DNA from 3 places in the Paenibacillus sp. T2-29 genome. Region 3 is predicted to be linked to each of the others. Evidence: riboswitches for the same ligand, from Rfam matches in the RefSeq annotation. Region 3 holds a riboswitch; each other region holds the start of a gene.
What was found. Region 3 has a riboswitch for glycine ahead of gcvT (glycine cleavage system aminomethyltransferase GcvT). Riboswitches for the same ligand answer to the same signal wherever they lie in the genome.

Region 1 (10,169 bases), on a different contig from region 3:
GATCCGCTTGGAATGAACAATACAGGTTACCGTTATCGTGGAGATATTGAATCGCGGATGGCTTCCATGTATCAACGGACAGACGCCGGAAAACTTGAAAAAATTGAGGGTTTCCTGGATGAATATCATCAGCCAGATGCTATATATGAAGGTGGAGGCGCAGGTTTATATTCGACAGTCAAAGATTACCTCACATTTTCACAAATGATGTCAAATGGCGGCACGGTAAACGGTGTGAACTTATTGGGGAGAAAAACTATTGATTTAATGCGTACAAATCATCTGAATACAGCTCAACTATCGGATTTCACCAATTCATACCATACAGGTTATGGCTATGGACTGGGTGTACGCACGTTAATGGATAAAGCGGCTGGGCATGCAAACAGCTCGATTGGAGAATTTGGCTGGACGGGAATGGCAGGCACCTGGGTTTCTATAGATCCGAGCGAACAGTTCTCCGTCGTTTATATGCATCAGCTTGATCCCAATATGGAAGAGTACCACCATTTAAGAATTCGTGCAGCAGCTTACAGCTGTCTGTAAAAGTACCGATTCTAGTTAATAAGGACCAAATTTTCTCTAAAGTCTAAACTATTCTTTTCCATATGACGACATAAAACGTAGGTGTAGGGATTTTACGAAATCCTTAATTTTTAGCTTTGAAAATAGGAGGGAATTAGATTTTGAAGAATAGATGGTCCGGTTTTCTGGCGTTGGTCATCCTGATTTCAAGTTTTACATCATATGCAGGGTTTGCATCTGCAGCAGAAGCGGTGCTTTCCAAGATTGTCCTTTCGTCTAACGAGGTAACTTTGCAACAGGGGGATACAGCTGCGTTGACGGCAACGGCTGTTTATAGCGATGGGACAACCTCAAATGTAACCGTAAGCACGGATTGGAAAAGTGATAATACAGCTATCGCTACGGTGTATAACGGTACGGTTTCAGCCAAAGCTGAAGGGGAAGCGACCGTGGTAGCGACCTATAAAGACAAGGTACAATCCGTTCAGGTACATGTAACGAAAAAGGTTAAGGCGCTGACATCCAGTGTACAAAGCCTGAGCCTGCGTTCAAGCGGCACAGGACAGATTGATCTGACAGCGACTTACAGTGATAATACAACAGCTCAGGTTTCAGGTGATGCGACCTGGACTTCGGATAATCAGAAGGTAGCGACTGTAGTCAACGGATTAGTTACTGCTCAGGGAGCAGGTTCAGCTAATATTAAGGCTGTATATGGACAACAGACCGTAACGATTGCTGTACAGGTAGAGCAGGTTAAACGGCTGGATGCCAGTACATCAGAGGTTTCTCTTTTGTTAAAAGATACGGAGAAGGTTAAATTGACAGCCACGTTCCCGGATGGATCGACTCAGGATGTTACAGAGTCTGCCGAGTGGAGCTCCAGCAATACAGCCGTGGCAGATGTTCTGAAAGGCACTATTACCGGCTATAGCACAGGGAAGGCGACAATCACAGGTAAATATGGCACGATGTCCGCTACGATTGCGGTGGATGTGGATCAGACGAATAAGCTGAAAGCCAGCGAAACCAATATTTTTCTCCGTTTGGATGAATCAAAAAAAATACAGGTATCTGCTGTGTACCCGGATGGTACGGTAACAGATATCACAGATAAAGCTGCTTGGACATCAAGCGATGAAAAAATTGCAACAGTGAATAAAGGAACGATTATGGCCATTGGAGCGGGGTCGGCTACAGTGACCGCTAAGTACGGAGATAAGACGGTTTCGATCAAGACAGATATTGAAACCTCTAGATTTCTGGATTTAAGCGAGGACAAGCTGAGCTTGAATGCTAAGGAATCCAAAAAGCTCAAGCTGACCGCAACCTATGTAACAGGGACGGAAGAAGATATCACAAGTAAAGCAGAGTGGAAGTCCAGTAATGAAGATATCGCTTTTGTCAGCGGGGGAGAAGTCACAGGTTATAAAACAGGTGAGGCAACGATCACAGCTTCTTATGGCGGCAAAACAGCCACAGCTACCGTATCCGTAAACGTACCTGGTGATCTATCTTTGTCCTCTAAAACGGCAACGATAGATATTAATGAGGACTATACTGCGACTCTGACGGCTACTTATGCGGACGGGCGTAAGGAAGATGTTACAAAGGATGCAGAATGGACTTCAAGTGCGGAAGATATTGCTTCTGTGTCCAAGGGAACGATTACGGGTAAAGCGGCCGGTAAAGCGGTTATTACCGCAACCTATAACGGCAAAAAACTGACGATAAACGTACAAGTGGGCCTTGTAGACCGTTTGGAAACAGACTCGCGCGTAATTGCACTCGGTGCTCAGGAAACGAAGCAGCTGAAAGTATCAGGCGTTAAGAGTGGCGGTACAAAAACAGACGTAACCAAGGACGCCACTTGGACTACTAGCAATGTAAAAGTAGTTGAAGTTAGCGAAGGTTTGATCAAAGCTAATGCTAGCGGTAAGGCAACGATCACTGCTTCATATGGCAAGCAAACCATTACATTTACGGTAGAAGTAGACGTAGCGCAAAAGATTGAAGCGGATGCCATTGCGTTATCACTGAAATCCGGGGATCAAAAAACGATTGCGATTGTGGTTAAATCCAGTGATGGTAAAGAAAAGGATGTTACAACTCAAGCTGAATGGAAAACGTCCAATTATAAGGTAGCCACCGTCAAAAAGGGTCAGGTTACCGCGGTCAGCTACGGTAAAGCTAACATTCAGGCGAAGTTCGGCGGTAAGGTGATCAGCGTGCCTGTTGATGTTGATACGCTTAAATATCTGCAAACGGACGAAGTCGCCTTGACTTTGAAGGCAGGGCAGCTGGCTAAGGTTACGGCTACAGCCACGTATAAGGATGAGTCGGAGAAGGATGTTTCCAAGCCGGCTGTCTGGTCCTCATCCAGAATTATCGTTGCGACCGTCAAAGACGGTAACATTAAAGCACAGGGTAAGGGCAAAGCTGTAATTACAGTAAAATATGCTGGTAAAATGACGAAGGTACAGGTAACCGTTCAGTAATCTGTAACCGACTGAAAAGAAAAAGAGCAAGCATACGTCTAGGGACGGCATGCTTGCTCTTTTATTTTTAAGGGACGTACTCGCTTCTTAATACAGAGGAGGTTACCCCAATTATGGCTTATCCTTTTTGACCGATGTGTTGCGAGTAAGGGATTCGGTCAAACGCTTGCCAGTGGGGGTCTGGGCCAAGCCGCCTTTGGCGGTCTCGCGGTGCTTTGACGGCATTGCGCTGCCGACTTCAAGCATCACGTCAATGACTTCGTCAGACGGAATGGCGCTGCGCACACCCGCCAAAGCCATATCCGCTGCGGCAAGTGCGGTCACGGCTCCCAGCCCGTTGCGCACGATACACGGAATCTCGACGAGTCCGGCGACGGGGTCGCATATTAGGCCGAGCGTGTTCTTGAGCGCTAGGCCTACGGCGTGAACAGCCTGCTCAGGTGTGCCACCGCGTAGCTCGACCATAGCGCCAGCGGCCATCCCGATGGCTGAACCAATCTCAGCCTGACAGCCTCCCTCCGCGCCGGAAATGAAGGAATTGTTGGCGATGACGTAGCCAATGGCTCCGGCTGAGAACAAGCCGTGCACCATATGCTCATCATCCCAGCCGAACCGCTCCTGCGCACTAATGAACACACCGGGGATGACTCCGCATGAACCTGCAGTGGGCGTGGCGACAATGCGCCCCATGGACGCATTAACCTCCGACACGGAGAGCGCATAAGCCATGGCGAGCGCGGAGGCATCGCCGGAGCAGGTTTCCCCTGTCCGCAGATATTCGGCTAAGCGCTTGCCGTCGCCGCCCGTTAATCCACTGCGGGATACGGTGTCTTGCGTCTGACCACGATGAACAGCCTCTTTCATGACTTCATAATAATCAGACATTTGGCGGAAGATTTCTTCTTCCGTTGTATTCGTCTCTTGTACCTGCTCTTGAATCATCAGGCGGCCAATCGTGGTGGATTCCTCAGCGCATATAGCGCTGATTTCATGCAGATGGCTAAATCGCATCAGATTCAGCTCCTTTTTTCAAATTAATCATTTTAATTTCGTACATATGTGGTAAGGATTGTAGTTTTGCGATTAATTCAGCCGTAGGAGGACTGTCCGTTTCGATAGCTGTAAGTGCTTCTCCATCCCGACCTTTGCGATCCACGTGCATATAGGCAATGTTAATGTCAGCAGCGCCGAGCGCTGAAGTCACCGCACCTAATGTACCGGGCTTATCCGAGTGAAGAAGCACCAACGTAGACAGCTCTCCGGTCAGGTTGACTCGGAATTCGTTGAGCTGCTGGACATGGATGCTGCCACCGCCGATGGAGGAACCCAGCAGTGTACGCTGATCCTCACCCTTCCACAGCTCAAAACGGACGGTGTTCGGATGGGGGGCGGGTAGTCCGCTGACGGCAAATTCCACGATCATCCCGGCCTGCTCCGCCCATTGCTCGGCATCTGGAATTCGGTGGTCGTCTGTATCGTAATTGAGCAGTCCTGCGATGAGCGCCAGGTCTGTACCGTGTCCTTTGTATGTGTCGGCGAAGGAGCCGTACAGTGTCATGCGGGCACGGTCAGGCTGCGTCCCGAGCCAGTGACGGGCAACGCGTGCAAGCCGCACCGCGCCTGCAGTGTGTGAACTGGAAGGTCCGGTCATGGCCGGACCGATAATGGAAAATACATCTTTGAAACGCATGGTGTGGCCCCCTGTATGTTCTAGTACCATAGTATATGGTATTTCCGCGTTTTTGCGCGGCTATGACGGTTCCTAATGCTGACGTACAATGTGAGCGCAAAAAAGGACAGGATAAGGAAGTTTCCCTTATCTCTGTCCTCGTTACCTGAGAGTTTCGTGCGGTGTCCTTACCGCCTTACCCCTTGGGTGGCTTGCGCTCTCTCCAGAGTTGCGTCAGATGACGATACATGGACCTGAGAGATTATCCGCCAGCCGGGTGTTGGCGTCTTGCTCCTTCGGTGCCGCCAGCGTGTAAGCCCCTGGACAGACTCTCCCGTCATCTTCATTCGCGTATACCGTTCTACATATCTTTCTTAGCGTAATGTATGCTGTGCTCGGTGTCAATCGCAGGGTTCAATTTTTACATAAACAAGCGAGTTTCCGATAAATAAGAATAAAATTTACATAATTATGGATGAAATCAGGAAGGAATTAGAAGATTGATAGCTAATCTGATAGAGGACAATTACATTTATGAAATTATAGGAGGGATATTGACGTATGGTAAAAGGCTTGCGGTTCACAGGTTCACGCTTGAAAGGGGTGCTGCATCTGGCAGCGATCGTATCGCTGCTGATCGGGATCTTCGTTCCATTCGGTCAGGTCAAAGCGGAGGGAGCACTGACAGTAGCCGAGGCACTCCAGCGCCAAGGCAGTGGAGGCACAGTGACGGTGGAAGGTTACATCGTCGGACATGCTACCGGATCGAAAACGGCTAATTTTTCTTCTCCGTTTGCGAATGATTTTAACGTACTGATTGCCGACCAGGCCAATGAACGAAGCACGTCTAATCTATTGGATGTACAGCTGACATCAGCGTACAGAGGGCAATTTGGGCTAACAGGCCATCCTGAGCTGATTGGCAGCAAAATCCGTGTGACGGGTACACTTGGCACCTACAATAATTTTGGTGGAGTGAAAAGTCCAAGCACTGTTGAACTGGTGAACGGAAGCGAGCCGGGGGAACCAGGTGAACCTGGCGAACCTGAACCTGGAAACCCGGGTCAACCCGGTACTACACTGCCGGATGGCAAAGGCAAAAAGGTGCTGTTCGATAATACACACGCACAGACGGCTGGGGCAGCAGATTGGGTCATTGAAGGCGCCTTCTCCGACTTTGCCAATGGATTGCGTAATGTAGGTTTTACAGTGGACCAACTGAACCGTCCCATTCCTTTTACTTATGGAGAACAGGCCATAACCTATGATAAGCTGCGCCAATATGATGTGTTCATCATCGGTGAGGCGAATGTTGCCTTTAAGGCATCCGAGCAGGCTGCCCTGCTGCAATATGTGAATAACGGGGGAAGTGTCTTCTTCATCTCCGACCACTATAATGCGGACCGTAACAAAAACCGTTGGGATTCCTCTGAGGTTATGAATGGCTACCGTCGTGGAGCCTATACTAATCCGGCCAAAGGGATGACTACAGAAGAAGCAGCATCACCGGCGATGCAGGGGTTAACTAGCTCCGATTGGCTGGCAACCAACTTTGGTGTTCGTTTCCGTTATAATGCGCTTGGCGACGTGAATGCTACGGACATTGTAACCGCAGATCAATCCTTTGGCATTACCAAGGGTGTACGCTCGATTGCCATGCATGCGGGATCTACGCTGGCTATTATTGATCCTACCAAAGCCAAAGGAATTGCCTATATCCCTACAGGTACGAAAAAATGGGGTAATGCTGTAGACCAAGGTGTCTATAACGGTGGAGGCCGTGCGGAAGGGCCTTATGCTGCGATCTCCAAGGTGGGTCAAGGCAAGGCAGCATTTATCGGTGATTCATCCCCTGTAGAAGATGCTACACCGAAATATGCGCGTGAAGAAAACGGACAGTCGAAAAAGACATATGATGGTTTCAAGGAAGTGGACGATGCCACCTTCCTGGTGCAAACGGTCCAATGGCTTGCGTGGAAGCAGGACTACACCAAATTATCCGATGTGGCAGGTTTAACGCTGGATCAACCGACGAAGCTTCTGCCGTTTGAGGAGCCTGCGGCTTCCACAGAACCGCAACCCGAGCCTTGGTCTGCTCCAGCAGCAGGCTACAAATGGTACGATCCAAAAACGTTCAAGTCGGGCTCTTATGGAGCGGCTTCGTAATAAACGTAAAGAATTCAGTGTGAGTGGTTGGGTGCTAGTTAGCCGTTTGATCCTCTGTAGGGGATCAAACGGCTTTTTTGTGATGAAAATTAACCTGTGGTTGGTTATTTGATTACATTTTGTGCCAGGAAAGTCGCGCTACTGCTGGATCATTGATTTTTTAAATGATGTTGATAGCATAATCTTAATTGATATATCCATATACTGGTGATAGGATGTATTCAAATTATTCCGACAAAAACGGTATGTAATGTTCATGAGAGGTTTTAAACATCAAACATGGTGAGAATAAGCGGGACAAGACCATGGAGAATGGAGGAAGCGCGCATTGAATATCAAACCCGTGTTGGAGATTAAAGGATTATCCGTATCTTTTCGCATCAAGGATCAATATCACCCCGCAGTCGACCATCTGGATCTGACGGTCAATCCCAATGAAGTGCTGGCTGTAGTCGGAGAATCCGGTTGTGGCAAAAGCGCGCTGGCGCTTTCGATCCCACAACTGCATGACATGGAGCGAACACGTGTCGAAGGAAAGGTTCTTTTTAAAGGCACGGATCTGATCCGTCTCTCCTCAGGGCAAATGAATAAAATCCGCGGAGCGGGCATTGGCATGATCTTTCAGGACCCGCTGACAGCACTTAACCCGTTAATGTGCATTGGTAAGCAGATCGAGGAAAATCTCGATTATCATACGTCCCTATCTACGAAGCAAAAAAGGGAACGTGTACTGGAGTTACTGGAAAGCGTGGATATACCCAACCCCGTACGTGTGTATGAACAGTATCCGCATGAACTTTCAGGAGGGATGCGCCAGCGTGTGATGATCGCGATTGCCATAGCTTGCCGACCCTCTCTTATTATTGCAGATGAGCCGACGACTGCGCTCGATGTAACCATTCAATCGCAAATTCTTGACTTGCTCAAACAGCTTCAACAGGAGACCGGAAGCGGAATTATTCTGATTACGCACGATCTTGGCGTTGTGGCCGAAGTAGCCGACCGTGTGGTGGTCATGTATGCCGGAGAAATCGTGGAAAGCGCAGATGTTTTTGAATTATTTCGGCATCCACAGCATCCGTATACGCGTTCCTTGCTAGCCTCCATGCCGGGATCGCATACCAAGGGAGAACCGCTGCATGTCATCGGTGGTATTGTTCCCTCATTGCAAGATATTCCTCGCAATAGCTGTCGCTTTGCTTCGCGTATTCCTTGGATTCAGCAGAGAATGCATGAAGACCATCCCCGATTAAGTGAAATTTCTCCCGGCCATTGGGTCCGCTGTACATGTTACCAGCATTTTCATTTTGAAGATGAGACAAAGGGAGAGGCTGCTCATGGCACTACTAGAGATAAATGATTTGAAGGTTCATTATCCGGTGCGCGGCGGTTTTTTCCAGCGTGTCGTTGACCAGGTAAAAGCAGTGGATGGCGTGTCGATCAGCATAGAGGCAGGCCAAACATACGGGCTAGTAGGAGAATCCGGCTGTGGAAAGACGACGACAGGAAGAACGATTATCGGCCTGAATAAGTTGACGAGCGGACAGATTCTTTTTAATGGCAAGGATCTTACGGCTCTGAGTCGTAATAACCGCCATCCGCTGCGTAGAGACATTCAGATGATTTTTCAGGACCCCTATTCTTCGCTTAACCCGCGCAAGCGCGTATTGGATGTCATTGCTGAACCACTGCGAAACTTTGAAAGGCTGAGTAATGAGGAAGAACGGCGGAAAGTACAGATGCTGCTGGAAAAGGTTGGCTTGAACGCTGATGCGGCCTACAAATATCCGCATGAATTTTCCGGGGGACAGCGGCAAAGGATCGGGATTGCGCGTGCGCTGACATTAAACCCAAAACTGATTATTGCAGATGAGCCCGTATCAGCGCTTGACGTTTCTGTGCAGGCACAGGTGCTTAATTTTATGAAGGATGTGCAGCGGGAGTTCAAATTGACGTATTTGTTCATTAGTCATGACCTGGGGATTATCCGCCATATGTGTGACCAAATCGGCATCATGTACCGAGGTCGCTTAGTGGAACAGGGGAGCGAGCAAGATATATATGAGTGTCCACAGCATTTGTATACCCAGCGGCTTATTGCCACCATTCCCAGTATCGATCCTGCGAAACGGCTGGAAAATGCTCAAAAAAGGCAAAAGCTTTTATCCTCTTACAAGTCAGAGCTGCCCAAACATCTAGATGCGAGTGGAAAGCCGTTTGCACTAAAGTCAGTAAGTTCATCCCATCAAGTCGCGCTACCATAAGGGGGGACAGAATATGTGGAAATTTACAATGCGCCGGCTGCTGGTTATGATCCCTCAACTTTTTGCACTGAGTGTGCTTATATTTTTCCTAGCTAAGGCTATGCCAGGGGATGCCCTGACAGGGCTCATCACTTCAACTCCCAATCTAAATCCGGCTGCACTGGAAGAACAGCGGCAAAGACTGGGATTGAATGACCCGGTGTGGGTGCAGTATGGGAACTGGCTCGTCCAGCTTGCTCATGGGGATCTGGGCAAATCTTATGTACATAAAATTAGCGTTACTGATTTGATTGGCAGTCGTTTGGGGAACACGTTCTTTCTGGGTGTTGTGATTCTGGTTCTAACGTATCTGATCGCCATTCCGCTGGGAGTACTCAGCGGTCGTTATCAGCATAGTCTGCTGGATAAAACCGTGGTCGGGTATACCTATCTCAGCTTTGCGACACCTCTATTTATACTCGCATTGCTGTTGTTGTACGTGTTTGGGTTCAGGCTTGGCTGGTTTCCAACCAGCGGCAGTGTGGATGTAGGTGTAGAGCCGGGGACATGGTCATATTACGTGAATAAGTCATATCACCTCATTCTACCGGCGGTTACAGGCGCATTACTCAGTACAACGGCTACGATTCAGTATTTGCGCAATGAGGTCATTGACACACGTCTGAAGGATTTTGTGAAAACGGCGCGTTCCAAGGGGGTACCCGAAGGAAAGATCTATTCCCGTCATATTTTCAAAAACTCTTTATTACCCATTGCTGCTTTCTTGGGCTACGACCTGACGGGTGTGATTGCGGGCAACGTTTTCCTAGAATCTATTTTTGGTTATCCGGGGTTGGGCCAGCTATTTCTTCAGTCCATCACCCAACGGGACTTTTCAGTTGTGAACGCACTGGTCATGATCTCCGGCTTCTTGGCACTATTAGGGACCCTTTTATCTGATGTCATCCTAAGCAAGGTCGATCCCCGCATTCGAATTGAATAGAGAACAAGTCTAGAGAAAAGGAGGGATTATGGTGTCTATGCAGGTGGAGGAAGTCTTCTCGCCGG
Region 2 (10,169 bases), on a different contig from region 3:
ACTTTCGACAAATTACGCAGACTTGCCTAAAACCAGCTTTGATATTGCGGTAGTAGAACACACTCGTAAGCTCTCCGTGCTCCCATATCATGGAGAATGGAGAGATTTAGGAACATGGGATTCGTTGGTGCGGGAAGTGAGTTCAAAGCTGAGCGGTCCCGGATATATTTCAGAAGCATCACATGACTCGCATATCATCAATGAACTGGAGATTCCGGTCAGCATCTGGAATGTCCCAGACATTATTGTCGTTGCTGGACCGGATGGCGTGTTGGTTACGGATCGACAATCATCAACGGGGATTAAGGATATGGTGGCAGAAATTGAAATTGGACCGCGTTTTGAGGAGCGCTTTTGGGGTAAGCAAACGGTCTTATCCCATCAGCAAGCAGCAAGTGGGTTACAAACGGTCACCAAACGGGTTGTCATTTCGAAGGGGAGATTTATCAGCTATCATGAGCATCAGTTTCGAAAAGAGGTTTGGACCATCGTTTCAGGAACCGGAAGCGTCTGTATCAATGGGATGACACAGACCGTCAGCCCCGGTATGGTCATCGTTGTAGAACCTGGTACCAAGCATTTTATAGGTGCAGTAGAGGGAGATTTGGAATTCATTGAGTCACAAATCGGACATATCGTATCCGAAACGGATATTATCCGATATGAATTTCCCGATTCGCTTGATGCTCGTACTGTATAAAGGTGCCTGTAATATAGGAACGAACGGGTAAGAACGAGGTTCATCTGAAGCCAGTGAAGAGCGCTAGGAACTATTTTTTAATCAAGCTTGATGGCTGGAAATGCTCAATAAAAAGGTATTCATGCGTTGTTCGCTTGAATACCTTTTTTGCATGAACAACTCGTATTGTTCTTAATGAATTGGATAGGAAAGAGGCTTATAAAATGAGTTTTTTGGAGGTTAGCCACTCTTTTACGGCATCTGTACTGAGGTCTCTTTTTGGCGTCCATTCTATTTTATCCACCAGCTTGCCGTTTCTGAATTCTGCAATCGTGGGGGTGTATTTTATGTTGTAATCTGCTTTGAATTTATTCCATTGGGCTTTGTCCTTATGAATTTTGTGAACGTTCAAAAACGTAATTTTGGAGCCCAGATCATACTGTTCGATCATCTTGTTAAAGTTAGGCTCAAATCGGTTGCAGTCGCCACAACTGGGTCTGCCAACATAAACAAATACACTTTGATCCTGCTGAATGAATTGTTTAAAACCATCAATTGTAACCGCATTCAAGTGGTCATATATTTCGGGGTAATTGCTTTTGCTCGCTTGGATCTCTTTATCTTTCTGCTGAACTACCTGCTCTAGGTCTTGAAATTTAACTACAGCTGAAATAGCGATACCAATGATAAGCAACACAATGACACTTAACCCGGCGATATATCCTTTTTTCACAGAAATCCTCCTTTTTTTACAATCTCAAACTTACAATATATGATATTTCCATTTTTCGCTGTAACACTTGTCTCATGATGTATAAAAAAAGAAGCTTTCCATTAGGAAAGCTTCTTTTAGTCTGAAAGTTAAACGTTAGACTACAACAGTCAATAAGTAATCCTCACGTTTCACTTCAGTTTCCATGGTGTTCAGTACATCCAGGTATTGAGCGGAATTGGTTACGATGATCGGCGTAGTCGTTGTATAGCCTGCCGCCTTAATTTGTTCGATATCAAATTCAAGCAACAACTGCCCTTGCTTCACCACATCACCCTCTTTGACGCGCTTGTCAAAGAATTGTCCTTTCAGCTTCACCGTATTAACACCAACGTGAATCAGAATTTCTGCTCCGTCATTGGAAGTAATACCGATGGCATGTCCGGTCGGGAAGACGGTCGTAATCGTTCCGTTAACCGGAGATGTCAGCACACCCTCTGTAGGATCGATCAAGATTCCTTTCCCCATAGCGCCTGAAGCAAAAGCAACATCAGAAGATTGTTCCAATGGCAGCACTTTACCTTGCAACGGACTTACGAGGATTTCCTTTTCGATTGTTACTTCTTTTTTTACGGGTGCTGTTTCTGTTTTTGCAGCTTCTTCTTTTGGATCATCAAAGCCCAAAATCGTAACCAATACAACTGCGAGTACAAACGCAACAAGTAAGCCGAGGACAACCCACAAGAATCCAGCTCCAAAATAAGTTGGAAGCGCCAGTAAACTAGGCAGGGAGAAGGATTTTGCAGTCGCTCCACCGGAAGCGATAATCGCGCCCCCAATACCACCAGAAATACAAGCATAAATGAACGGCTTTTTCAATTTCAAAGTCACACCATAAATCGTAGGTTCAGTAATCCCGAATACAGCTGCCAGTGTAGAGGAACCAGCCAAAGCCTTCATTTGAGTATTTCGTGATTTCAGGAATACCCCCAGTGTTGCACCAGCTTGAGAAAGTACGGCTGCTGTAAGCATTGGAAGCATCGTGTCATAACCCAATGTTTGAATATTGGACAGCATAATAGGAACGAAGCCCCAGTGTACGCCGAAAATAACAAATACTTGCCAGAATGCCCCAGCAACAGCCCCGGCGATCAATGGGCTTAAATTGTATACCCATGTAAAACCGTTCGCCAAGCCTTGACTGATCAGGTTACCGACTGGACCAAAGGCCAAAAACGTCAATGGAACAACGACCAGCAGTGATAGCATAGGTACGATAATGTTTTTAACTGATTGATGAACAAAGGAATTAAACCAGCGTTCCACATAGGATTGTACCCATACCGCGAGAATAATTGGGATTACACTGGAACTGTATTTTATCAGAATGATTGGAATCCCGAGAAAAGCCAGTTTTGCCGGATTGTCCACCGCTGCAATAACATCCGGGTACACGAGTGCTCCAGCAACTGCGACTGATACAAAGGCATTGGTCTTAAATTTACGAGACGATGTAATAGCTAGGAATATAGGCAAGAAATAAAATACGCTGTCCGAAGCGGCATTCAGAATGAGATACGTACCGCTTGCAGTATCAATCCAATGAAGCGACGCAATTAAGGCCATAATCCCTTTGAGCAAACCTGCTCCGGCAAGAGCACCCAAGAGAGGGGAGAAAATGCTGGAAATGATATCGACCGCTTTGCCGAGAAAATTCGTTTTTTCGGAAGATTCTTCTTTTTTCGCATTTGGATTATCCGCATCCTGCAGATTTGTTTCTGCCATCATATGCTCAAAGACTTGGCCTACATTGTTACCGATGACCACTTGGAACTGTCCGCTGCTTTCCACCACTGTAATGACACCAGGCGTTGCTTCCAGTGCAGCTTTGTCCGCTTTTGTGCGATCCTTTAATTTAAATCTCAAGCGTGTAGCGCAATGGAATACCGAATCGACATTCTTTTCGCCGCCAACGAGAGTCACTATTTTTTTGGATAGCTCTTTATCACTCATGTTCAGAACTCCTTAAGTGTTATTCTTGCTACTGATAGGATTTACCGTTTACAGCTGTTGCTAAGATGCGCCGGCGTGCATCTTTATAACCTTGTAAACAAGAAAAACCTAAACTCGTGGTGAAAACGACGCACTCCTTCTATGAGGGAACGTTGATTTCACCATCAGTTTAGGTTTTGCCTGCCTTACCAGTCACAATCCATGAACGATGAGAATATGAAGTTTTTAGCCTGATATGTTATTACGCTCAGTTACCCGATGAATGTGAATCGTTAGATATACATATTCATCCTTGCTTAAATATTGATCATATGTTTTTTCTAGATATTCATTAATTTTTTGGGCACAAGCAAAAGCTTCGGTATATGTTTGCTTTACCTGGTTGTACAAAAATTCTTCACCACTGTGAATAACCTCTTTGCGAATTACTCGCATTGCAAAATATTGCAAATGGGTCAAAAATCTCGAATAGCTAAAAGAAGACTCATCCAGCACAATCCCATAATGATACGTAATAATGTTCAATATGTGTTGGACAATCTCGGTCATTTTCAGTGTAGCCTTCATCTCGTTACCGTCGATCCGTGCATTCACCATATGCAATGCAATAAATCCCGCTTCGTCTTCGCCCAATTTTACACCGAGCGTATTTTCTATTTTTTGCAGAGCATCCAGTCCAACTGCAAATTCTTTTTTGTAAAAGCGTTTAATTTCATACAGCATCGCGTTTTTGAGTGCTAATCCTTTTTCTTCCCGCTGTATGGCAAAATGAATATGGTCGGTCAATGTTAAATAAATGTTATCACTTAACTCCGTATCCAGCACTTCTGCTGCATGGGTCACGATTTCATTCACGACCTCCAGATGAGACACGGGAATATCGTTCAGCAGCTCAGTTAGTCTGGCCGTGAACTCGTTTTCATTTAACATGAAAATCTTATCTATTTTATGATCATCGACTTGGTCGCCAGCCACCTTTTTGAAGGAAATACCTCTTCCCATGACGATAACCTCTTTGCCTTTATCATTTTTAGTCAACAGGACGTTGTTATTGAGCACCTTCTCAATAATCATTGAAGTTCCCCCTCCCATCCTTTACCAATAAAAAATGCCCAAGCACAATTCAATACTATTGTTAGCAATAGCACTCAATTGAACTCAGGCATTGCCCGCATCACCGGTCACAATCCTTCGATATAGTGCTATTGTAGCACAAAAAAAAGCGATTTCAACATGTTTTATTCTCTTTCGACAAAAAATATTTTATATTAAGGCCCATTTGCCTAGTTTGCGAGTCAACAGTAACTTTAAGTGGTCGTACGCTCAATGAGGCTGTACTCCAGCGAATGAAGCTCCATTTGGCGTCCAATCAGCTGAGGAGAAAGCATGAAAAAAGCATTTTGTGCCTGAGCCATAATGGGATTTTGAACCGTTGTAATTCCCATCGTGTGCGCCAGCTCCGTGTTATCAAACCCAACAATCGCCAGATCTTCTGGTACCTTTAGCAATTGTCTGCGCGCTTCGCAGAGAATGCCCACTGCTACATAATCGTTAGCACACAAAATAGCCTCCGGAAATTCCTCACGATGCTGTAATAAATTGCGCACAACTTGTTCGCCGTCACGAATGTTATAAATAGAAGAATAGTTCCAGTGCTGCAACACTGGCAGATTGTGTTCACTCATGATCTGCTCATAAGCTCGTTGTCTGCTGTGAGTATTGATGCTGCTCGGACGACCAAAAGCATTGGCTATACGTGTATAACCTTTTTGTATCAAATGTTTGAGCGCTAACATATATCCTTCATACTGATCCATTGCGACGGAGCGAATATCGGTATGCTCCATTCGTTGCCATGCCACGATCGGTCCATATTTGCAATAAGTACTCAAAAAATCAGTGTCATTCACGCAGGAAATGATGACCAGCGCATCGACTCTTTTTCTTTTTAAATCCTCGAAAGCTTGAAGCTCTTTCTTTTTGTCTTCTCCCGAAGTATAAATAATGGTTTGAAATTCATATTGTCCTGCGATTTCTACAAAGCTGTCCAGAAATGCCAGAACAATTTCATTAATAGTTGATGTGATGATACCAATCTGAAGCGTTTGGCCCTTGGATAAAGAAATCGCATTCCGATTAGGAACATAATCCAATTCCTGCATGATTTTTAAAATTTTAGTTCTGGTTTCGTGGCTTACATGGGGGGACTGATTTAACACTCTGGATACCGTAGCTTTGGAAAAGCCCGCCAGTTTTGCAATTTGATCAAGATTCGACATGATGCTTCTCCTCACCTAAGAAAAAATACTTGACATGAAACGCGTTACAACAATTAGGATGTTTATGAGGGCATTACGTCTATTTTAAAGCATCTATCGGTGCATTTCAAAGGATAACGGTTACCGTTAGTTATTGATTCGCATTGCAGCACCTGATGGTTATTGACTAGAGTGAAAACATTAGATAAGAAAAGAGGTTTTCATACCATGACGAAGACGCTAAAAGGATTCCCGCAAAACTTCCTATGGGGCGGGGCAACTGCAGCCAACCAATTGGAAGGTGCTTTTGACGTAGATGGAAAAGGCCTGTCCAGCGCAGACATGATAGCCTATGTACCTAAGGCAGAACGTAAAAACGATCATGCTATAGAAATTTCGTCTGAACGACTGGAGGACATCTTGGCAGGAAAGGTAAACGCCCGTTTTCCAAAGCGTGAAGGTGTGGACTTCTACCACCGCTACAAAGAAGATATTGCTTTGTTTGCAGAAATGGGCTTTAAAGTATTCCGGATGTCCATCCACTGGTCGCGGATTTTCCCGAATGGATATGATGCCGAGCCGAATGAAGCAGGATTGCAATTTTATGACAAAGTATTCGATGAGCTGCGCAAGTATGGTATTGAGCCGTTGGTAACATTGTCACATTATGAAACACCGCTAGGTCTGACACAGAAGTATAATGGCTGGTTGGGACGCGAAGTCGTAGATCATTACGTAAAATATGCCGAAACGGTATTTACACGTTATAAGGATAAAGTAAAATACTGGCTGACCTTTAACGAAATCAATGTCATGACTATGAGTCCGTTTACAGGCGGCGGTGTGGTTATTGACCGTGTAGAAAACAAACAACAAGCGATATATCAAGCATTGCACCATCAATTTGTAGCAAGTGCACTGGCGACCAAACGGGGACATGAGATCATTCCGGGTGCTCAGATCGGCTGTATGCTGGCTCGCATTGAAAGCTACCCACATACGTGTAACCCAGAGGATATTCTGAAAGCACAGCATGAAAATCAAATGAACCTGTTCTTTACGGATGTGCATGCTCGTGGGGAGTATCCCAACTATATGAACCGCTATTTTGAAGAAAATAATATTGTGATCCAGACAGAACCCGGTGATGCTGAAATTTTGAAAAATAATACGGTTGATTTTATCTCATTTAGCTACTACATGACCTTGACCGTATCGGCAGGTCCAGAAGGAGAAAAGGCAGCAGGGAACCTGATTGGCGGTGTGAAAAATCCGTATTTGCAGTCCTCCGATTGGGGATGGCAGATTGATCCGATCGGCCTGCGTGTTACACTAAATACGTTTTATGACCGTTACCAAAAGCCGCTGTTCATCGTGGAAAATGGCCTGGGTGCGTACGATAAGGTAGAAGAGGACGGCTCTGTGCATGACACGTATCGCATTGATTACTTGCGTCAGCATATTGCCCAAATGAAGGAAGCCATTGCTGACGGTGTTGATCTGATTGGTTACACCAGCTGGGGTCCTATCGACCTTGTGAGCATGTCTACTTCCGAAATGTCCAAGCGCTACGGATTTATTTACGTTGATTTGGATGATGACGGTAACGGAACGCTCCAACGCTCCAAAAAGGACTCATTTAACTGGTATAAAAATGTGATAGCAACCAATGGTGAAGAATTGTAATTCTATATCGTTTTGGGCGGGTACAGCAGAGAAAATCCTTAGGATGCAATCTGCTGTACCCGCTTTTTGTATAGACACCCTATTGATTTGTCAGAGGGCTTCACAAATTTTTCACTTGTAATACGCTGAAAGTTTTCTGTATAATAAATAAAAATTTCATATGTCTGGTTGATGTTTGCGGGAGATGGAACGAAAGTTCCGACCGAAGGGGCAAAACTCTCAGGTGCTTAAGCTGATTTACAGCAACAAGCAGGGACCGTAAACGGACAGAACTCTGGAGAGACCCTTAATTGGGCGCCGAAGGTGCACCGCAGATTATCATCTGCTTAAACTCTCAGGCAAAAGGACAGAGACGCGAATAACCTGTGACAGGGAGTGCCCTAGGCTTTTATGAGCTTTTTAGAGGTAGAATCCTGCACCAGATGGTTTATTTTTCGTGCCTTTAACCTCTTCAGGAGTCGAATCAACGGATTTGACTCTTTTTTGTTTTCTAATATGCTGGAGGAGCGGGTTGAAATGAATTTGGTACATGTGTTAGAAACGATTAGCAGTTGGATATGGGGGGCGCCTCTCATCGTCCTTGTCATGGGAACGGGGTTATGGCTGACCATACGTCTAAAAATGTTGCAGGTATTCCGCCTGCCTCTGGCGATCAAGCTCATCGGTAAGGCCCCGAATGAAGGCAGCGGGGATGTAAGCAGCTTTGCGGCTTTGAGTACGGCGCTGGCGGCTACCGTTGGTACAGGAAGTATTGTCGGCGTAGCGACAGCCATTAAGCTGGGCGGGCCGGGTGCCTTGTTCTGGATGGTCGTTGCAGCCTTCTTTGGGATGGCGACGAAATACGCGGAAGGTGTACTTGCGGTAAAATACCGGGTGAAGGATCGGAATGGACAATTCTCCGGCGGCCCGATGTATTATATTGAAAAAGGCCTGGGACGCCGCTTTAAACCGTTGGCGATGCTGTTTGCTTTCTCGGGGATGCTGGTAGCGTTGTTCGGGATCGGAACATTTCCTCAGGTCAAGGCGATTGTATCTTCCACTGAAAACAGTTTTGGCGTTCCGCCGATTGTAACGGCACTGACTATTGCTGTCCTTACAGCTCTTGTCACCATTGGAGGACTCAAAAGCATTGCCAAGGTATCGACGAAGGTCGTTCCTTTTAAAACAGGCTTGTACGTACTGATTTGTATTATTGTACTGATTCGGTTTGCTGACCAGCTTCCTGCCGCAATCGCGCTTGTGCTTCATTCGGCATTTTCAACTACATCGGCAACGGGTGGATTTGCAGGAGCTACGATTATGCTGGCCATGCGTAGCGGGGTAGCCAGAGGTATTTTTGCCAATGAGGCTGGATTGGGAAGCGCACCGATTGCAGCCGCAGCTGCCAAAACCAAATGGCCTGCGGAACAAGGGCTGATTTCCATGACGGGTGTGTTTATTGATACGATGGTTATTTGTGTGATGACCGGGTTGACGCTACTGGTCAGCGGGGTGTGGAGCGGGCCTACCGATGCAGGTTTGATGACTCAGCAAGCATTTTCCAGTGCATTTCCGCTGGGAGCAGAACTGCTCACCATCATCCTGATTATGTTCGCATTCACCACCATGCTCGGCTGGAACTATTACGGAGAACGCTGTGTTGAATACTTGCTTGGGGTCAAGTGGATCAAGCCTTATCGTTATCTGTTCATTGTACTGGTTGGCGGGGGCGCGTTCATTAAATTGGATGCGATTTGGCTGCTGGCAGATATTTTTAACGCAATGATGGCTTTTCCAAACCTGATTGCACTGCTCGGCTTGTCAGGCATTGTCGTTGCAGAAACCCGAACCTATATGAATTCTTTGTATCCTAATAAGAAAAAGGGCATTCTTGCAGGTGCCAATGTAGGGGCGGCTATCCAAGTAGAAGAAAAAGGACAAACGATCAATTCATAAATAATAAAAGGGAGTGCTCTCAGCCATCACAGGCTTGAGGACACTCCCTTTTAATTGTTATAACGATGCACGCAAAATAGCTAAAATATCTTCCTGTTTCAGCTTTTGATAATTACCGAAACCTCCGTGCTCCATTTCACGGGCCGCAATGCTTGCGATGTTTTCCAATTGTTCATCATTAATGTTGTAATCGGCCAGGGTAGAAGGGGCACCAAGACTTGTCCAGAACGCACTTAGACAGTCAATACCTTCCAAGGCAATTTCTCTGTCAGTTTTACCTACAGTGTCCAAGTCGAACATACTGAGCATCAGCCGCTTCATGCGTGCAGCATCCTGATCCACTGTATGTCTCATCCAGTTGGGAAACAGAATCGCTAGACCGCCAGCATGAGGAATATCATATACAGCAGATAGTGCATGTTCAATGGTATGCGAAGCCCAATCCCCGAAGTAGCCCATTTGCAGCGTACCGTTCAGGGCAATCGTCCCGGCATATAATATCGTTTCGCGATGCTCATAGTTGTGCAAATCCTCCAGCAGCTTAGGTGCCGTTTCAATCACGGTTTGCAGCACGGAAAAGCACATACGGTCTTGCAGCGGTGTATTTTTAACATTGTGAAAGTACTGTTCAAAGACGTGGCTCATCATATCCACCATGCCATAAACCGTCTGATCACGTGGCACAGAAAAGGTGTTTTTCGGGTCCAAGATGGAGAATTTAGGATGCGTCACCGCGCTGCCCCACACGTATTTCTCGTTCGTTTCCCAGCTGGTGATGACAGAATCCGGATTCATTTCCGAACCCGTGGCGGCGAGTGTAAGGATGGTACCGAAGGGCAAAGCCTGGGTTGGCATATGTTTTTTGTTGATAATATCCCACACATCG
Region 3 (10,169 bases):
AGCTGTTTTGTTGGAGGAAAAAGAAAAGTTGGTAGCCGAGGGTGTATCCGTATCTGAAGAAATTCAGCTGGGCATCATGGTAGAAATTCCTTCCACAGCGGTATTGGCTGACCAATTCGCAAAAGAAGTGGATTTCTTTAGTATCGGTACTAACGATCTGATTCAATACACCATGGCAGCAGATCGTATGAACGAACGAGTTTCTTACCTGTATCAACCATATAACCCATCTATTTTGCGTCTGGTGAAAATGGTTATTGATGCTGCTCACCGTGAAGGACGTTGGGTTGGTATGTGTGGTGAAATGGCAGGAGACACCACAGCAATTCCGTTGCTGCTGGGTCTGGGACTTGATGAGTTCAGCATGAGCGCAACTTCCATTCTGCCAGCACGTAGTCAAATCTCTAAGTTGTCCCGTGCGGACATGGAGAAATTGGCTGCAAAAGCTCTGGATATGCAAACAGCTGAGCAGGTTGTTGAATTGGTTCAAAGCATCGAAGCATAAGGAAGGGTATCACATTTTTCAAAGGTTATATCTTTTTCCAACAAAAATTGCTGTATACATACAGCAGCCGGTATCTCAACAGATACCGGCTTTTTTGTATGCTTTGGATTGTTGGGTTGAATTTATTCTTAACTACATGCGCAATTCAGCACAGGTTTACGAGCTGCAGTGGTTTCATCCAGGCGCGTGACTGGAGTGGTATAGGGGGCATTGAGCACCAGCTCAGGGTTCTCCTCGGCTTCGCGCGCAATATGAATCATAGTGTCGACAAAAGCATCAAGCGTCTCTTTACTTTCTGTTTCCGTCGGCTCGATCATGATGCATTCCTCTACATTCAGCGGAAAATAAATGGTAGGTGGATGGTAACCGAAATCAAGCAACCGTTTGGCTACATCAAGCGTGCGCACTCCAAACTTCTTCAAGCCTCGTCCCGACATGACAAATTCGTGTTTACAATGTCCAGGATAAGGCAGGTCAAAATGCGGAGCCAGCCGATGCATCATGTAGTTGGCATTGAGTACAGCACATTCGGACACTCGCTTCAAGCCATCAGGACCGTAGCTGCGGATATAGGCATAGGCACGAACGAGAATGCCGAAGTTGCCATAAAAGGCTTTGACCCGCCCAATAGAATCTCCCTGCTCCCGATCCCAGCGGTACATACCCTGCGGATCACGTACGACAAGCGGCTTGGGCAGAAAGGAAATCAGTCGCTGCTTTACGCCGACAGGTCCAGCGCCCGGGCCCCCTCCACCGTGCGGAGTACTCATCGTTTTGTGCAAATTGAGATGCACCACATCAAAGCCCATATCCCCAGGGCGGGTAATCCCCATGATAGCATTGGAATTTGCGCCGTCATAGTAGAGCAGGCCACCTGCGTCATGTACAATCGCAGCAATATCAGTGATTTGCTTCTCGAACAGACCGAGCGTGTTCGGATTGGTCAGCATGAGCGCAGCGGTGTCGTTGCCTACGGCTTGACGGAGCGCATCCAGATCCACCAGCCCCTCAGGGGTGGAGGGAAGGGTGACTGTTTCGAAACCCGCGACGGTTGCACTGGCGGGGTTCGTTCCATGCGAGGAATCCGGCACGAGCACCTTGGTACGTCGCTCGCCACGTGCTTCGTGGTACGAGCGGATCATCATCAGCCCGGTCCATTCGCCATGGGCGCCAGCAGCGGGCTGAAGCGTAACGGCATCCATGCCGGTCAACGCAGCCAGATCATTTTGGAGCGTATGCAGCAGTTCCATAGCCCCCTGGATGCTATCCTCCGGCTGATATGGGTGAATTTTAGCAAAGCCTGCGTAACGGGCAACATCCTCATTCACCTTCGGATTGTATTTCATCGTACACGAGCCAAGCGGATAAAATCCGTTGTCGACGCCGAAATTGCGCTGGGACAGGGCGGTATAATGGCGAATAACATCTACTTCGTATACCTCGGGTAATGCCGCAGGTTCGCTGCGCAGCGCATAATCCGGCAAAAGCTCTGCCACCGGGCGACGGGGAACGTCGCAATCGGGAAGGGAATAAGCGATGCGACCCGGACGGCTCAATTCAAAAATGAGCGTTTGATCGTGTTCCTTTAACAGTTCTTGTTTCTGATCCTGTCCGGTGTGTGTCATAGCAATCCCCCCAAGGTGTGTACAAATTGGTCAATCTCTTCTTTGGTTCTTTGCTCCGTCACGGCAATCAGCATGTGACCAGCAAGTTCCTCATAGTCCCGGCCCAAATCGTAGCCAGCGATAAATCCGGCAGCTAGCAGCTCGGCCTGGAGTTTGCTCATATCTGTACCCTCAGGCAGTTTAAGGGCAAACTCATTAAAGGTTGGTGCGTTAAACGAGGTAGATACGCCCTTCAAGCTCATCAATTGCTCTAACGCATAACGGCTTTTATGCAAATTTAGCTCGGCTACTTCCTTGATCCCCTGTCTACCCATGACAGACAAATATACAGATGCAGATAAAGCGAGCAACGCTTGATTGGAGCAAATGTTAGACGTGGCCTTTTCGCGGCGGATATGCTGTTCCCGCGCTTGCAAGGTCAGTACGAAGCCGCGTTTGCCGTTACGGTCTGTAGTTTGGCCTACGATACGTCCAGGGATACGGCGCATATGCGCCTGGGAAACGGCAAAGTAACCGCAGGTCGGACCACCGAGGGAGGATGAGATCCCAAGTGGCTGCGCGTCTCCTACAACAATATCCGCGCCTTGCTTACCAGGGGTCTCTAGCAAGCCTAGTGCCAGTGGATTGGCACTAACAACCATAAGCCCTTGATGCGCATGGATGAGGTCAGCCATCGGCTTCAGATTTTCCACGGCTCCGAAAAAGTTGGGATTTTGGATCAAAACAGCCGCCGTCTGTTCCGATACGGCCGTGGCTAGCGCATCGACATCCGTTACGCCATCCGAACAGCCGATTTCCACAATGTCCAAATCCAATCCGCGTGCATAGGCTGCCAATACCTGACGTGCCTCTGGATGGACAGACCTTGATACGATAAGCTGTTTACGACGCGTGGCGGAAGCGGCCAATGAGCCCGCTTCCGCCAGAGCTGTAGCCCCATCGTACATGCTGGCATTAGCTACCGCCATACCTGTCAATTCGCAAATATACGACTGGAATTCAAAAATGGCTTGCAGCTCGCCCTGGCTTACTTCCGGCTGATAGGGGGTGTAGGCTGTGTAAAATTCGGAACGTGAGGTGATGTGTTGGATAACGGATGGAATATGATGATCATAAATACCTGCACCAAGAAAGCTAGCATGGGTATCTGTATTGGCGTTTCGTCCGGCCAGCTCGGTCATGTGGCGGGTTAAGGCTCTTTCGTCGAGCCGAGAGGAAAGAGGGAGTTCCCCTTGGTATCGAATAGCCTCTGGAATGTCACTGAATAAATCATCAATGGATGATACGCCCACCACACGCAGCATTTCAGTTTGGTCTTGTTCGGTCATGGGGAGATAGCGATGTTGCTTCATAGGTTCTGGCTCCTTTCGAAAAGCAAAATTTAGATAGTAAATTAGCTAATACATAGTCGTAATTGGAAAATCCAGAATTTTACATCTGACATGATCGCTTTTTTAGAATGAAGAGGATTAAGATCAGCGTAGCCGTTTATAAAAGGGGGCTGGGACCACTTCCGCACGCAGGCGTTTACCACGAATTTCGACCTCCAGCGGTGTCGATAGGGTGCTAAAACGACTGTCCACCAGGGCCAGCCCCAGATTACGCTTCAAGGTGGGCGATTGAGTACCCGTTGTGACCTCACCGATGTGTTGACCTTCAGCGAACACTGGATAATGAGCGCGCGGGATACCGCGGTCAATCATTTCCAGCCCGATTAACTTGCGAGGAATTCCTTGTTCTTTTTGACGTTGCAGTGCTTCCCTGCCGATAAAATCTCCTTTATTCAGCTTGACGAAGAAACCTAACCCAGCCTCAAGCGGTGAAATTGTGGCAGATAACTCCTGTCCGTACAACGGTAGCCGTGCCTCGAAGCGCAGCGTATCGCGAGCACCAAGTCCAGCGGGAATCAGTCCATACGATCCACCGCAACGAAGCAAACCATCCCACACGGCGGGTGCTTCCTCAGCAGGGATATAAAATTCAAAACCGTCTTCGCCGGTATATCCAGTTCGCGAGACAAGTGCTTTTGCTCCGAACAATTGCACGTTCTCATGGAATCGGAAAGATACCAGATTCGTAATATCTGTATCTGTCACGGCTGCGGCAATACGTGCTGCTTCCGGTCCTTGTAATGCCAGCAATGCTATCGCATCAGACACATTCTCCAGATGAACCGATGCTGGTACGTGGCGTATGAGCCAATCCCAATCTTTGTCGATGTTGGAGGCATTCACAACGAGCATGTAGCGCTCTGGTCCTTTGCAATATACAAGCAAGTCATCCACTACGCCTCCATCGGGGTAACACAGGAGTGAATATTGTGCTTGGCCCGGTTCCAACTGGCTGACATCATTCGTAGTTACCTGTTGCAAAAAAGCCTCAGCTTCTTTGCCTTCAACCAAGAACTCGCCCATATGCGATACATCGAATAAACCTGCACGTTGTCGGACGGCCTCATGCTCCTTTTGAATGCCGCTAAACTGAACGGGGAGTTCCCACCCGCCAAAGTCAATACAACGAACCCCGGGCTGCATCCCGTAGGACGAATATAGTGGTGTTCTTCGCAAATTAGACATTTTTTCACTCCTATCCAGTGTAATCGGCTAAACAAAAAAGACAGGCTAAAAGAAACGTATAGACGGCAGTCCATACTCTTCTTTCAGCTCTGTCCTTGATACCAGAAAGTTACCCCGGTGTGAACCAGGTTTCCCCTTGGGTGATCCGCTCTTTTCACGGATGCTCTCCAGAGATGCGTCCGGCAGAGGTCCTTTTGCCTGAGAGATTCACCTGCAATGCAAGTTTACTCCTTCGGCGCTACCTTTTGGATCAACGGTATGTTACCCGGTTTTGCAGATAACAACTTGATCCGATTCGCGTGCCCAACTGTCTCACAAACGACAACAGCGATGCGAATATTTTTGGTAGTCTCTCCCTCCGCGTTCATCCGCGTTTGCAGTTGTCGAGGTATTTTCAAAAGCAATTACTATAACCCATTAATACGCAAATTCATTCAAAATGTCAATAAAAATGTCATATGAAACAATATGAAAAACATTTAATGTATAAATAAGGATATGTAAGCGTTTGTTACAAGTTATTATTTTTGATAGACTATGCTATATAGGTTGGTATGAAGTATTTTTGTTAGTATTATTGACATGGATGTTCTTGTTGTCATAATCTTAACTTGTCTAATACAGGTGATCAAAAGCATTTTATTCATGTGGAAGTGAGGCGAAGCAGGATGAGTGAAGTGAAACAGCAACTTTGGTATACAGACGAACATGAGTGGGTTCAGCGCACAGTGGATGGGACGTTGCGGATCGGCATTACAGACTTTGCACAGCATCAATTGGGTGATATTGTTTTTGTGGAATTACCTGGGGCGGGAACAACGATTGGACAGGGGACGGAGATTGGTACAATTGAATCGGTGAAGACCGTATCCGATCTTTTTGCTCCGGTGACGGGAACCGTTTTGAAAGTAAATGAAGCTCTGGAAAGTACACCTGAGCTGGTGAATGAATCACCCTATGAAGAGGGTTGGATGATCGAAGTAGAGATGAGCAATGGTGTCGAGGAAGCTCTGGGCAAGTTGCTGTCTGCGGAGCAGTACGAGCAGTTGATTTCGGATGAGCAATAATGAGCAATACAGCATGAAATAATAGCGCTTTATTCTGATTTTTTATATGGATATTGAATTAAATAAGAGCATCGTTAGTCCGCTCAGTTTTTGTATAAAATAGTCGCTATGACCTGACATAGCGGCTATTTTTTGTTGTCTTTTAGAAGACGTATTTACGTTGTTTGCTCAGACTTAGAAGAGAGCATCACTATAAAATTGTGTAGATTTACAACAGTGTTTTTTCGACTAATTTCTATTGTTATCGGCCATATTAAGAAGAATTATGCAGGTATAATGCCTTGTCGTTACTTTAAATTTAAATGTTGTCATCAACGTTCATGACGAAAGTACGTTTTCATTTCGTTGATGAAGATAGCGCTGTCATTTAGTATGAATTTTAAGAAAAGGTAGTGATGCTATTTACTCACAAGGAGGATATGAATATGAGCACAGTGGACACAAAGTCCAGTTCAAACGGTGGCGCTCGTGTCGCCGTACAGCGTTTTGGCCGCTTTCTCAGCGGTATGGTTATGCCCAATATGGGAGCCTTTATCGCATGGGGATTAATTACGGCCCTTTTTATTCCGACCGGGTGGTTCCCGAATGAGGGTTTTGCACAACTGGTTGATCCGATGAAAAATTATTTGCTGCCACTGCTGATCGGTTACACGGGAGGCACGATGATTCACGGACAGCGTGGAGGTGTGATCGGTGCCATTATGACGATGGGGGTCATTGTGGGGGCCGATATCCCGATGTTCCTGGGCGCGATGGTAGCTGGTCCGCTGGCTGCATGGATATTGAAGAAGTTCGATAAGGCCATTGAGGGCAAAGTCAAATCAGGTTTTGAAATGCTGGTCAATAATTTCTCGGCTGGGATTATCGGTGCCATTCTAGCATTACTAGCGCATGTGGCGATCGGCCCGGTCGTGCAAACCATCAGTCAAGTGTTGTCGACAGGGGTACAGTTCCTCGTGAACGCAGGGCTACTGCCGCTTGTCAATCTCATTATTGAGCCCGGAAAAGTATTATTTCTCAACAACGCACTGAATCATGGAGTATTGAGTCCGATTGCGCTGGAGGAAGCTGCAAGAACAGGAAAATCCGTTTTGTTCATGCTTGAATCCAATCCTGGCCCGGGACTCGGTATTTTGCTGGCCTATTGCCTGTTCGGTAAAGGCTCTGCGAAGTCGTCTGCTCCTGGTGCAGTCATTATTCATTTTTTCGGCGGGATTCATGAAATTTATTTCCCTTATATTTTGATGAAGCCGATTCTGATTCTCGCTGCTATAGCAGGGGGCGTTGTTGGAACCTTCTGTTTTATGTTGACAGATGCCGGACTGGTTGCTGCTCCTTCACCAGGCAGTATCATTGCTTACTTCCTGATGACACCCAAAGGCGGATATTTGCCGATGCTGAGCGGTGTGATCGCAGCTGCGGTCGTATCCTTTGCGGTTGCCGCAGTATTACTCAAAACTGGTAAGCAAAAGGAAGAGGGGCTGGAGGAAGCTGCATCCCGCCTGAAAGATATGAAAAATCAAAGCAAGGGTGCAAGCGCTAACGCCACTGTAATGGAAGATAACCGCGCATCCGATCGTGCTGCCGAGATTGCCGCGGATCGAACGCTTAAGGATAAATCCGAGGTGAATAAAATTGTCTTTTCCTGTGATGCAGGTATGGGTTCAAGCGCCATGGGAGCCTCAATTTTGCGCAAAAAAATGAAACAGGCGGGCTTGGGCGTTACGGTAACGAATACGGCAATCAGTGAAATTCCACAGGATGCGGATATTGTCATTACACAAAAAACGTTGACAGACCGGGCTAAAACGGTAGCCCCAAATGCTGAGCACATTTCCATTGACAATTTCCTGAAGAGCCCTGAATACGAAGCGCTGGTTGAACGGCTGAAATCCGAATCTTAATCCCCATAAAGTCAGGCCGGCTGTATACAGTTTGTATTTCCTGCTGGAAGGGATGAGAGCTTGGGAAGGAACGGTATGCGCTTATGAATATTACGAAACGACAATCTGACATCGTAGAGTATCTTTTGGAGCAGCCCCAAGAGGTTACGGCCGGGGAAATTGCTGAGAAGATCAATGTCAGCACAAGGACGGTTCATCGGGAACTTGGCGCAGTTGAGTGTTGGTTGGCGGCTCATGAGGTAAAGCTGGAGAAAAAATCAGGGATCGGTATCTATGTGGATGCCGGCCCGACTCAGCTTGCAAGTCTGCGGGAGCAATTACTGCATACGAAGTCAGACGAATACTCGGCTGAGGAGAGAAAAATTGTAGTTCTGTGCATGCTGCTGGATACACAGGAGCCGATCAAGCTGCTGGCGCTAGCATCGGATTTGAGAGTCACAGTAACTACGGTCAGTCATGATCTGGACGAATTACAAGGCTGGATCGCAGATCGAGGGCTCGTGCTTGTGCGCAGACGGGGATACGGTGTCGAGATTACAGGCCGGGAGATAGACAAAAGACGGGCGATTTCTGAACTTGCTCTCGAATATTTGGATGAATCGGATCTGTTTTCCGGCCGAGAGGAGCTTCGTCCCGTAACACATGTCACAGAAAAATTGCTGGAGATGATTAGCAGAGAGAATCTGCTAACCGTGGAGAATGCCCTCTGGCAGCCTCATGATCAATGGCTGAAAAACATGGTGGAAAGCAAATATATGGAACTGCTGATTCAAATTTGCGTTTCTCTGGCACGTCTGCGCCTTGGGTACGTTGTGGATCATCGTCTCTCGTATTCGAAAACAGATTCAGAGGAGAATATCATGCTGCGCACAGCTATGGTGGAGCGTATATGCGCAGAGTTGTCAGCGGCGCTGGATATTGAATTTCCAGAACCGGAACGATGTTATTTCGGGTTGCTGTTCCGTGATGCTGAGGATCATTCCACCCGCTTGCTGCCACTGGATGATCTTGTACTGCTGGAGTCGGTTCATGAGTTGATTCGTCGTGTAGAGGCAGAGACAGGCACACCATTAGCAGAGGATCGTGTCCTGCGTGAAGGGCTGATTGCCCATATGGCTCCAGTATTCAAACGTTTGAGGGAAGGGAGAGCGATCCGCAACCCTCTCCTTCAGCAAATTCGCAAGGATTACGGCAGCTTGTTCGACTCGGTCAAAAAGGCTGCGGCGGATATGACGGAAATGGAAGTACCAGATGAAGAGATCGGATTTCTGGTCATGCATTTTGGCGCTTCGTTGGAGCGGCTGCGACAATTGCAGCGGGAGGTTCGAGCAATCGTAGTCTGCACGAGCGGAATTGGGTCTTCCAGACTTCTGGCAACAAGACTGGCCAAGGAGCTGCCACAGATCAAAATCGTGGATAGGTCCTCATGGTACGAGGCAACGCGGATTCCCAAGGAGGATTATGATCTGATCATTTCGACAGTGGAGCTACCGCTTGAGCCTGATCGGTATCTCAAAATCAGCCCGCTGCTGACGCAAGAGGAGAGTGACCGCCTGCGTCATTTCATCCAGCATATTACACTCAATCAACTCAGTGATCATCGTCAGGAACAGGCTGTTCTGCCCGGCCAGGGCATGGAGTGGCTTACAGGACTACGGAAAAGTCTTGAGGAGATTGTGCACATTGTACAGCAATTTCAAGTGTATCCACTGGAAAATCGAGGGATGGATATGCCAGCTACCATAGAGGCTATATGCATGTTGGAGGCAGGGCGGGGAAATGTCACAGAGCCTTCTGTTGTTGCTGAACAGCTTATGGAAAGAGAGCGCCAAGGTAGTCAGGTGATTGCTGATACCTCCGTTGCTTTAATTCATACACGCAGTCCCTATATTCGCCAGCCTTCGCTGGCCTTGTATAGGCTGGCTGAGCCGCTGTTGGCGGATGTAGACGAACAAGTGGAATGCGTTCTGCTGATGTTGGGACCTCGTGAGTTACCGAAAGAAAGTTTGGAGGTATTGAGCGAGATTAGTGCATTACTGCTGCAGGAAGACATGATTACACTACTGGAACACGGTAGTAGAGATCAGATTGCCAATTATATATCGACTGAGCTGGCTGAATTTTTTCACAGTAAATTAGGGACAGGGAGGAACCTACCGTGAGTATTATGACGATAGACAAAATAAAAATGAACGCAACCGCCAAAGACAAATATGAGGCGATTCGTATGGCAGGACAAATCCTGCTGGATGCAGGACATATTACAACTGAGTACATTGACAAGATGCTTGAACGCGAGGAGATTGTATCCACCTATATCGGGAACGGGCTGGCTATTCCACATGGTACCAAGGAATCTAAGACACTTGTTCAATCCACTGGCATCTCCATCGTTCAGTTCCCGCAAGGCGTAGATTTCGGGGAAGAAAAAGCATACATGGTGATCGGCATTGCAGCCCAAGGCGGCGATCATATGGAGATTTTGACAAGTA

Region 1: another riboswitch for glycine. It lies ahead of sdaAB (L-serine ammonia-lyase, iron-sulfur-dependent subunit beta); the one in region 3 lies ahead of gcvT (glycine cleavage system aminomethyltransferase GcvT).
Region 2: another riboswitch for glycine. It lies ahead of ACU1JV_RS18520 (alanine/glycine:cation symporter family protein); the one in region 3 lies ahead of gcvT (glycine cleavage system aminomethyltransferase GcvT).

Annotation. Positions count from the first base shown of each region.
Region 1 is NZ_JBREVE010000014.1:88,862-99,030, reverse strand. It holds gene ACU1JV_RS25790 (serine hydrolase domain-containing protein) at 1-546, shown strand, start outside; gene ACU1JV_RS25785 (Ig-like domain-containing protein) at 687-3,023, shown strand; gene sdaAA (L-serine ammonia-lyase, iron-sulfur-dependent, subunit alpha) at 3,135-4,034, opposite strand; gene sdaAB (L-serine ammonia-lyase, iron-sulfur-dependent subunit beta) at 4,024-4,713, opposite strand; glycine riboswitch at 4,925-5,039, opposite strand; gene ACU1JV_RS25770 (DUF6359 domain-containing protein) at 5,254-6,858, shown strand; gene ACU1JV_RS25765 (ABC transporter ATP-binding protein) at 7,187-8,218, shown strand; gene ACU1JV_RS25760 (ABC transporter ATP-binding protein) at 8,196-9,122, shown strand; gene opp4B (oligopeptide ABC transporter permease) at 9,136-10,104, shown strand; gene ACU1JV_RS25750 (ABC transporter permease) at 10,142-10,169, shown strand, end outside.
Region 2 is NZ_JBREVE010000006.1:280,340-290,508, forward strand. It holds gene ACU1JV_RS18490 (sugar phosphate nucleotidyltransferase) at 1-700, shown strand, start outside; gene ACU1JV_RS18495 (thioredoxin family protein) at 897-1,412, opposite strand; gene ACU1JV_RS18500 (beta-glucoside-specific PTS transporter subunit IIABC) at 1,548-3,404, opposite strand; gene licT (BglG family transcription antiterminator LicT) at 3,630-4,478, opposite strand; gene ACU1JV_RS18510 (LacI family DNA-binding transcriptional regulator) at 4,712-5,683, opposite strand; gene ACU1JV_RS18515 (glycoside hydrolase family 1 protein) at 5,891-7,348, shown strand; glycine riboswitch at 7,517-7,601, shown strand; glycine riboswitch at 7,613-7,708, shown strand; gene ACU1JV_RS18520 (alanine/glycine:cation symporter family protein) at 7,865-9,283, shown strand; gene ACU1JV_RS18525 (iron-containing alcohol dehydrogenase) at 9,341-10,169, opposite strand, start outside.
Region 3 is NZ_JBREVE010000011.1:104,735-114,903, reverse strand. It holds gene ptsP (phosphoenolpyruvate--protein phosphotransferase) at 1-505, shown strand, start outside; gene gcvPB (aminomethyl-transferring glycine dehydrogenase subunit GcvPB) at 634-2,130, opposite strand; gene gcvPA (aminomethyl-transferring glycine dehydrogenase subunit GcvPA) at 2,127-3,482, opposite strand; gene gcvT (glycine cleavage system aminomethyltransferase GcvT) at 3,606-4,706, opposite strand; glycine riboswitch at 4,786-4,882, opposite strand; glycine riboswitch at 4,883-4,982, opposite strand; gene gcvH (glycine cleavage system protein GcvH) at 5,375-5,773, shown strand; gene ACU1JV_RS23595 (PTS mannitol transporter subunit IICB) at 6,199-7,677, shown strand; gene ACU1JV_RS23590 (BglG family transcription antiterminator) at 7,761-9,839, shown strand; gene ACU1JV_RS23585 (PTS sugar transporter subunit IIA) at 9,836-10,169, shown strand, end outside.